Regions from separate parts of the Nocardioides anomalus genome, predicted to be linked through region 2. Evidence: predicted binding sites of a transcription regulator. Region 2 holds the regulator's gene; the other holds the start of a gene.
The links. The regulator LexA, encoded in region 2, represses DNA repair genes until DNA is damaged. The targets are predictions, from matches to a motif close to TCGAACANNTGTTCGA.

Region 1: a site for LexA is predicted at 2,748-2,763, ahead of G5V58_RS18245 (alpha-ketoglutarate-dependent dioxygenase AlkB). Genes of this name have one in related genera too.

What each region holds. Positions count from the first base shown of each region.
Region 1 is NZ_CP049257.1:3,627,641-3,632,010, reverse strand. It holds gene G5V58_RS18255 (aldo/keto reductase) at 1-605, opposite strand, end outside; gene gndA (NADP-dependent phosphogluconate dehydrogenase) at 606-2,054, opposite strand; gene G5V58_RS18245 (alpha-ketoglutarate-dependent dioxygenase AlkB) at 2,101-2,727, opposite strand; gene G5V58_RS18240 (hypothetical protein) at 2,951-3,091, shown strand; gene G5V58_RS18235 (ABC transporter ATP-binding protein) at 3,163-3,924, shown strand; gene G5V58_RS18230 (ABC transporter permease) at 3,929-4,370, shown strand, end outside.
Region 2 is NZ_CP049257.1:171,026-175,395, forward strand. It holds gene G5V58_RS00940 (phospholipase D-like domain-containing protein) at 1-523, shown strand, start outside; gene G5V58_RS00945 (MXAN_6640 family putative metalloprotease) at 599-2,140, opposite strand; gene lexA (transcriptional repressor LexA) at 2,284-3,051, opposite strand; gene G5V58_RS00955 (LysM peptidoglycan-binding domain-containing protein) at 3,368-3,727, shown strand; gene G5V58_RS00960 (DUF3052 domain-containing protein) at 3,832-4,248, shown strand; gene G5V58_RS00965 (hypothetical protein) at 4,269-4,370, opposite strand, start outside.

The sequences.
Region 1 (4,370 bases), 1.7 Mb from region 2:
TCGGTGCAGTGGTCGAGCAGCTCCTGCGAGGCGCGGTCACCGAGGTTGAAGCGGTTCTGGACCGAGACGATCTCCGCGATCTCCTGGGCGTCCTGGAGCTCCTGGACCGAGACCTCGGACAGGCCGATGTGGCGGATCTTGCCCTCGTCCTGCATCGCCTTGAGCTCGCCGATCTGGTCCTCGGCGGGCACGTCGGGGTCGATGCGGTGCAGCTGGAGCAGGTCGATGCGCTCCACCTGGAGCTTGCGCAGCGAGAGCTCGACCTGCTGGCGCAGGTACGCCGGGCGGCCGACCGGGATCCACGAGTCCGGACCCTGCCGGGTCAGCCCGGCCTTGGTGGCGATGACGAGACCGTCGGCGTAGGGGTGCAGCGCCTCGGCGATGAGCTCCTCGGACACGTTGGGCCCGTAGGAGTCGGCGGTGTCGATGAAGGTGATCCCGAGCTCCACGGCGCGCCTCAGCACGCGCAGCGCCTCGTCGCGGTCCTCGGGCTCACCCCAGATGCCGGGCCCGGTGATGCGCATGGCGCCGTACCCCAACCGGACGACCTCGAGGTCGTCGCCGAAGGTGAAGGTGCCCGCGTGGCGGGCGATCTGGTCAGACATTCACATCTCCTGTTCGGGGCGGCCCTCGGCCGCCCACTGCGTGTGGAACGTGCCGTCGCGGTCGACGCGGCGGTAGGTGTGCGCGCCGAAGTTGTCGCGCAGCGCCTGGATCAGGGCGGCGGGCAGCCGCTCGCGGCGGAGCCCGTCGAAGTAGGACAGGGAGGAGCCGAACGCCGGGACCGGTACCCCGCCGGCGGCCGCGGTCGCGACCACCTCGCGCCAGGCGTCGACGCCCTCCTTCACCGCGTCGGCGAAGTACGGCGTGGTCAGCAGCGTCGTGAGGTCCGGCTCGTCGGCGTACGCCTCGCGGATCCGGTCCAGGAACTGCGCGCGGATGATGCAGCCACCGCGCCAGATCGTGGCCAGCTCGCCGAGGTCGATGTCCCAGCCGTGCTCCTCGGCACCCTTCGCGATCTGGTCGAAGCCCTGGGCGTAGGCGACCACCTTGGAGGCGTAGAGCGCGGCGCGGACCTGGTCCACGAAGGTGTCCCTGTCCACCTCGACGCGCTGCTCGTCCGGGCTGGTGGAGAAGACCTTGCGCGCGGCCTCGCGCTGGTCGGTGTGCCCGGACAGCGAGCGGGCGAAGGTCGCCTCGGCGATGCCGGTGATGGGGACGCCGAGGTCGAGCGCGCTCTGCACGGTCCAGCGGCCGGTGCCCTTCTGCTCGGCCTCGTCGCGGACCACGTCGACGAACGGCTGCCCGGACGCGTCGTCGAAGCGCAGCACGTCGGCGGTCAGCTCGATGAGGAAGGACTCGAGGTCGCCCTCGTTCCACTGCGCGAAGACGTCGCCGATCGCGTGCGGCTCGAGGCCCGCGACCGAGCGGAGCAGGTCGTAGGACTCGGCGATGAGCTGCATGTCGGCGTACTCGATGCCGTTGTGGACCATCTTCACGAAGTGGCCGGCGCCGTCCGGGCCGACGTGCGCGCAGCACGGCGTGCCGTCGACGACCGCGGCGATGGACTCGACCACCGGGCCGAGCTGCTCGTAGGCGTGGTCGGAGCCGCCGACCATGATGGAGGGGCCGTTGAGGGCGCCCTCCTCGCCGCCGGAGACGCCCATGCCGACGAAGTGCAGGCCGTGCTCCTCCAGCGTCTGCTGGCGGCGCAGGGTGTCGGTGAAGTGGGCGTTGCCGCCGTCGACCACGATGTCGCCCTCGTCGAGCAGCGGGACCAGCTCGTCGATGACGGCGTCGGTCGCCTCCCCGGCCTTGACCATGATGATGATCGCCCGGGGGCGCTCGACGGCCTGCACGAGCTCCTCGAGGCTCTCGCAGCCGGTGAAGTCGCCTTCCTCGCCGAACTCCTCCAGCATCGCCGTCATCCGCTCGGTCGTGCGGTTGTGCACGGCGATGGCGTGGCCGTGGCGGGCGATGTTGCGGGCCAGGTTGCGGCCCATGGTGGCGAGGCCGGTCAGGCCGATGGTCGCGGGGGCGTCGTGTGCAGGCATCTCTGGGCCAACCACTCCCGCGCGCGGGTTTGTTCCGGCGGGTGGGTCAGAACACGTTGAAGGGGCGGTACTGCACCGAGATCCGCGGCCCGGCGTGGGCGACCTTGGGCACGGCGTGCTCCCACGTGCGCTGGCAGGAGCCGCCCATGACGACCAGGTCGCCGTGGCCCATCTCGACCACGACGGGGTCGGCGCCGCCGAGGCGGGGGCGCAGGTGGAGCCTGCGCGGGTCGCCGACCGAGACGATGGCGACCATGGTGTCGGTGGTCTTGCCGCGGCCGATGGTGTCGCCGTGCCAGGCCACGGAGTCGCGGCCGTCGCGGTAGTAGGCGCAGCCGGCCGTGCGGAACGGCTCGCCGAGCTCGACGGCGTAGTGCGCGGACAGCACCTCGCGGGCCTCGGTCAGCACCGGGTGGGGGAGGTCCTCGCCGATCATGTAGGTGTGCAGCAGCCGCGGCACGTCGACCACGCGGTCGTACATCTGGCGGCGGTCGGCGCGCCACGGCACGTCGCGCACGAGGGTCTCGAAGACGTCGTCGGGGTCGGTCAGCCAGCTGCGCGCTATGTCCACCCAGGCGCCGCGGGTGAGCGTGGTGCGCTCGAGGGCGGTGCAGTCGAGGGCGCGCGGCTGGTCCGCCTCGGCGGGGGCGAAGAGCGTCGACTGGAAGTCCATGCCGGGAGTGTACGCCTCGTTCGAACGTCTGTTCGACAGGTTCCGGCCGTGGCCACAGCTGGGGGAGGACGCTTCCGTGGTGCGGGTGAGCGACCGGAGCGACCGAGCCCGCCCGCTGCGCTCCGGCGTCGTGACACCCGTGGGTGACGACGTCGCCGCGTGGCGCGACCAGGGTGCGGGCGCTGGCGGTGGCGGCCACGCTGACCGACGCCCGGGTCGGCACGTGGGTGTGCGCGTCGCCGGTGCGGCCGTCCGTGGACCACCGCGTGCTGCCGGCGAGGAGTTCGGGTTCAGCTGCGTCGTGCTCGGCGCCGAGCCCGCCGCACCGCTGGCCCGCGTCGTGGCCGAGCTCGCCGGCACCTGAGCCGGCGTACCCCGGGGGCCGCCGGGGTCCTCCCCGATGCCGGCGTTGGCGGCGGCTGGGACAGTGGAGGCATGGCGGAGGGAGCGCGGGTCGCGGCGCGGGTCGCGAACCTCACCAAGACCTACGGCGAGGGTGAGACCAGGGTCGTCGCGCTCGACGACGTGACCCTCGACCTGATGGCCGGGGAGTTCACCGCGGTGATGGGGCCGAGCGGCTCGGGCAAGTCCACGCTCATGCACTGCCTGGCCGCGCTCGACACCGCCGACTCCGGCTCGGTCATGATCGGCGACCAGGAGCTGACGGTCCTCAAGGACAAGGCGCTGACCCGACTGCGGCGTGACGCGATCGGCTTCGTGTTCCAGTCCTACAACCTGGTGCCCACGCTCACCGCGCGGGAGAACATCCTGCTGCCGATGTCGATCGCGGGCCGCAAGCCCGACCGGGAGTGGTACGACAACGTCATCGCCACCGTCGGGCTGGCCGACCGGCTCGACCACAAGCCCAACGAGCTGTCCGGGGGCCAGCAGCAGCGGGTCGCGGTGGCCCGGGCCCTGGTCAGCCGGCCGACCGTGGTCTTCGCCGACGAGCCGACCGGCAACCTCGACTCCGCCTCCGGGGCCGAGGTGCTCCAGCTGCTGCGGCGCAGCGTGGACGAGCACGGGCAGACCGTGGTCATCGTGACGCACGACCCGGTCGCGGCGGCGTACACCGACCGGGTGCTGTTCCTGGCCGACGGCCGGGTCGTCGACGAGCTGCGCGCCCCCGACCGCGACCAGGTCCTGGAGACCATGGCCCGGTTGGCCGAGCCGACGCCGACGCCAGGGCGCGCCTGAGCCCGTGATCCGCGCCTCGCTCAAGAGCCTGCTGGCCCGTCGGGTCCGGCTGCTGCTCAGCACCTTCGCCATCGTGCTGGGCGTCGCGTTCGTGACCGGCATCCTGATGTTCTCCGACACCCTGGAGCGCAGCTTCACCGCGCTGTTCTCCTCGCGCGTCGGCGACGTCGTGGTCCGCCCGACCGGCACCGACGTCGCCCAGGCCGGCCTGACCGGCACGACGCAGACCGTGCCGGCCTCGCTGCAGCAGACCCTCGAGCAGCTGCCGGGCGCGGCGCGGGTGGACGGGCGCATCGACGCCAACGGCGTGTACGTCGTCGGCACCGACGGCAAGGTCGTGGGCGGCTCCGGACCGCCGGCGCTGGGCGCCAACTGGAACGACGCGCCGGCCGGCCACGGCATCGAGTCCCTGACCCTCCTCGAGGGCCACGCGCCGCTCGGTCCGG
Region 2 (4,370 bases):
GACCTACGCCGGCCCACCGGCGGCGATGGTCTACCCGCGCAAGGGCGACATCGTGCTCAACACCCTCAAGCAGACGCACTGCGTGAAGGGCGCGCGCACCGTCGACATCATGGTCGCGGTCATCCAGCGCTACGACGTCCGCGCGCAGATCGGGCGGCTCTGGCGCGAGGGCTGCCAGCTGCGCATCGTCACCACCCGCGACCTGATCGAGAACTGGCTCCAGCGCCCGTTCCGGCTCCCGGGCGGGCAGAGCGTCGACATCGCCGACAACCTGGTGCGCACCATCGTGGCCCACGACAAGGTCTACGCGATCCACGCCAAGATCGGCGGCAAGGTGCAGTACGCCGTGGTCACGGGGACCAGCAACACCACCTGCGGCGGGCTGCTCTACAACGACGAGCTGATGTTGCGCCTCGAGGGCCAGTGGGCCTTCAGGGCCTACCGCGCCCACGTGAGCGACGCCTTCCGCCACGCCCACCAGTCCCGCGAGTCCGCGACCCCGGTCCAGGCCCGCTGCCACTGAAACGTCGCCCCACGCAGCAGCCGGCCCCGGTGACCGTGAGGTCACCGGGGCCGGCTGGTGTGTAGGTCAGCTGTCTCAGGCGGCCTTGACGGACACCCGGGAGCGCTGGTTGTCGAACACGGCCTTGCCGGAGCAGGAGACCGCGTTGCGCTGGTAACGACCGCACTGGCGGTACTTGGTGCTGGCGTTGACCAGGGTCACGTCCACCGACGTCACGCTCGGGTCGAAGGCCACCGTGGCCTTGCCCTTGCCCTTGCGGTTGACCTTGATGGCCTGGATGGAGAGCACCGCGCCGTTGGCGCCGTAGGCGACGTAGATCGCCTTGGAGCCGTGGGACTTCGGGGCCATCCGCAGCTTGACCTTCAGCGCCGAGGCGCCGCCACCGTTGGCGATGTTGAGCGTCGCGCTCGTGAGGTGGTCCAGGTTGAGCTTGCCCTTGGCGCCCTTGCCGCCGGCGAGCGTGACCGAGCCGGCAGCCGGCTTGATCGGGTAGTTCTGCTCGACGCCCTCGTCGAAGATCGGCGTGTGGGTGAGCCGCGTGGCCGCGGAGTAGTAGGTGAAGAAGTCCGCCAGCGACGTGCCGTTCTTCTTGAGCACCTTGTTGATGGCCTGCGTGGAGTAGAGGTTCTTGCGGCCCTTGGAGCTGTCGGCCGCCTCCCAGATCTTGAGGATCACGTTGGGCAGCAGACCGGTCTTCTCCGGGTAGGTGTTGCTCATCAGCCGGAAGAAGTTCCACACGCCGTACTGGAAGACGCCGGTGTCCTCGAACTTGTCCATCGACCGTCCGGGCGAGGTGATCGGGCTGCGGCGGAGGTACTGGACGTTGTCGTTGACGTCGTCGTACAGCTCGTCCTCGGCCCAGGTCGCGGTGGCCTCGAGCAGCCAGTCGTCGTCGAGTGCGTCGTAGGCGAACTGGGTCGCGTGGAAGTACTCGTGCGCCGCGGTGACCTGCAGGTTCTGCAGCGGGGTGTGGCTCGGGAAGCCGGCGTAGTCGTTGTCCAGGACGCAGTAGGCCCAGACGTCGTGGTGCCGCCCGCGCAGCCGCTGGTCGGTGGTGCAGTAGCCGTAGAGGCCCGGCTCGAGCGAGTCGAGGTAGATGTCGATGCGGTTGTCCCCGCCCTTGCCCTTGTCGGGCTTGGGCCGGCGGTAGCCCGACGCGGCGTAGGTGTTGGCGACGTTCTGCACCGTGGCCAGCGCGACGTTCTGGTCGAACGCCGCCGGGTTGAGCTCGGCCGGGTCGTAGTGCAGCAGGATGTTCTCGTCGCCCACCGTCGCCGGCTTGTCGGGCCGCTGGGCCAGCCGGTCGGCGGCCGCGCGGTCCGCGGGGGAGAGCGCGTCCTTGAGCATCCACAGCTTGCGCAGGGCCAGCGTCGCGTCGGGACGCTGGTTGGCCGGCGTGCTGGGGCTGAACGCCTTCTGGGCCTGGGCCAGGGCGGCCTTGGCGCGCCAGGTGCGGTCGTGCTTGACGGCCGGCTTGGCGACGCTCGCGGTCCGCGCGGCGGACGGAGCGGCCAGCGCGGGCGTGCTCAGCGTGGTGGCGACGAGCGCGAACGCCGCGGCCACCGCCGCCGTGAGCACGAGCGCCGGGTTGCGGCGCGCCCGTGAGGTCGTGGGCATGGGTTCTCCGAGTCTGTAGGGAAGGTCGACGAGGTCGTGTGGACCCTACCCCGGAAGACGGACACCGAGACCGTACGGTTGGGTGCTGGTCTGCAGCTGTCCTGGAGCCGTGACGCCGCGCGCCGACGCGCCGCTGCGGCCGGTCAGGGCAGGCGGCGCAGGACCGCGGTGACCTTGCCCAGGATCGAGGCGTGGGTGCCGTCGATCGGCTCGTACGCCGGGTTGTGCGGCAGCAGCCAGACCCGGCCGTCCTTGCGCTGGAAGGTCTTGACGGTCGCCTCGCCGTCGATGAGCGCGGCCACGATCTCGCCGTTCGACGCGGTCTGCTCGCGGCGCACGACCACGAAGTCGCCGTCGCAGATCGCCGCGTCGATCATCGACTCCCCGGCCACCTCGAGCATGAACAGCTCGCCGCTGCCCACCAGCTCCTGCGGCAGCGGGAAGACGGTCTCGAGGTTCTGCTCGGCCAGGATCGGGCCACCGGCCGCGATCCGACCCAGCATCGGCACGTAGGTCGCGGGCGGGACGGCGTCGCCGATCCCCGTCTCGTCGTACGGCGTCTCCTCGGCCGAGGAGACCGACTTGCGGGCGGCCATGACCTCGGGCAGGAACACCTCGAGCGCGCGCGGGCGGTGGGGGTCACGGCGCACGAAGCCCTTCTCCTCCAGCACCTTGAGCTGGTGGGCGACCGAGGAGGAGCTGGTCAGCCCGACCGCCTCGCCGATCTCGCGCATGCTCGGTGGGTAGCCGCGCTGCTCCATGAAGTCGCGCAGGTGCTCGAGGATGCGCTGCTGGCGCGCGGTGAGCCCCGTCGCGTCCGCGGGGCCGTCGGGGAGCTCGGTGACGGTGCCGCTGATGCCGCCGCCGGCAGCGGAGGAGCCGCCGCCCGGTCCAGGAGTCTGTCCAGCCATGCGCTGACCGTAGCGACGGCGTTGCCCGGTTTCAAACACCTGTTCGAACGGGCGTGTCGCTCGTGGCGGACCACGCCTCGCGCGAGGTGGCGCCCCGCGCCGCCTCTCACGTCGGGCGGGCGCGACACGCCGCTCGAACAGGTGTTTGAAATCGTTCGAACACCTGTTCTACGCTCGTACACGTGTTCGATCGACCGCTGGTCGGACCGGCGCCGCCGAGGACTGTCGGTGGTCGCCTCTACAACTGGACACAGCAACCGATCACCAGCAGCAGACCCCAGGCCGCGACCGTGGCCACTTCCCCAGGAGTCCCGACATGACCGCGATGACCTTCGACACCGTCCTCACCACCCGCCCGGCCCGCGCCGTGCGTCCGCGCTCCAGCGTGCGGCTGACCCGCCGCGGTCGACTGGTGGTCCTGGTCGCAGCGCTGGTCGTCGCGTTCGCCATCGGTGTCTTCGTCACCGCGGCCGGCTCGGTCGCGACCCAGGAGCCCGGCACGCCCGAGCCGACCCGCATCGTCCAGGTCGGCAGCGGCGACACCCTCTGGGCCATCGCCTCGGGGCTAGCCGACGACGGCGACGTGCGGGGCATGATGCAGCGCATCGAGCAGCTCAACGCGCTCGACGGCCCCACGCTCCAGGCGGGTCAGCGGCTGGTCGTCCCGGCCGAGTAGCCGCACCACACAGACTTCGTCAGCCGCTTCGACCCCGGCTGGCGGGCCGGGGAAGACAGGGGCGGAGCCACGTGGCTCCGCCCCTGCGGTCATTTCCGGGCACCATGACCCTCGTGGCCGGATCCTCAGGCACTCCGCTCGTGCGCAAGCTCGGCATCGGCGACGAGCACGTGGTCTTCCTCGACGGCGCCCCGCTCGACCTGGAGCTCGGGGACACCGGGGGAGCACACGTGGTGCACCGGCTCCCGCGCCGGGCGGACGTCACCTTGACCTTCCACACCTCGCGCGCGGCGCTGGGCCGCCGGCTCCCCGTCCTGTTCGAGCGGACCACGACCGCCGGGATGGTCTGGGTCTGCTGGCCGAAGAAGGCCGCCCAGAAGGCTCGCGGCATCGACAGCGACCTCGACGGCGACCAGGTGCGCCGACTCGGCCTCGCGCTGGGCTTCGTCGACGTCTTGGTCGCGGCCCTCGACGAGACCTGGTCCGGGCAGAAGTTCGTGCGCCGGCTGCGGGACCGGTGAGCGCCGCGGCGGACCGGACCTCAGTGCCGGTGCGGCCGCGCGTCCTTGCGGGTCGGCTGCTCGAGGACCCCGACCGCACGGAGCAGGGCGGTCAGCAGCCACAGGCAGCCGAAGAGGCAGAC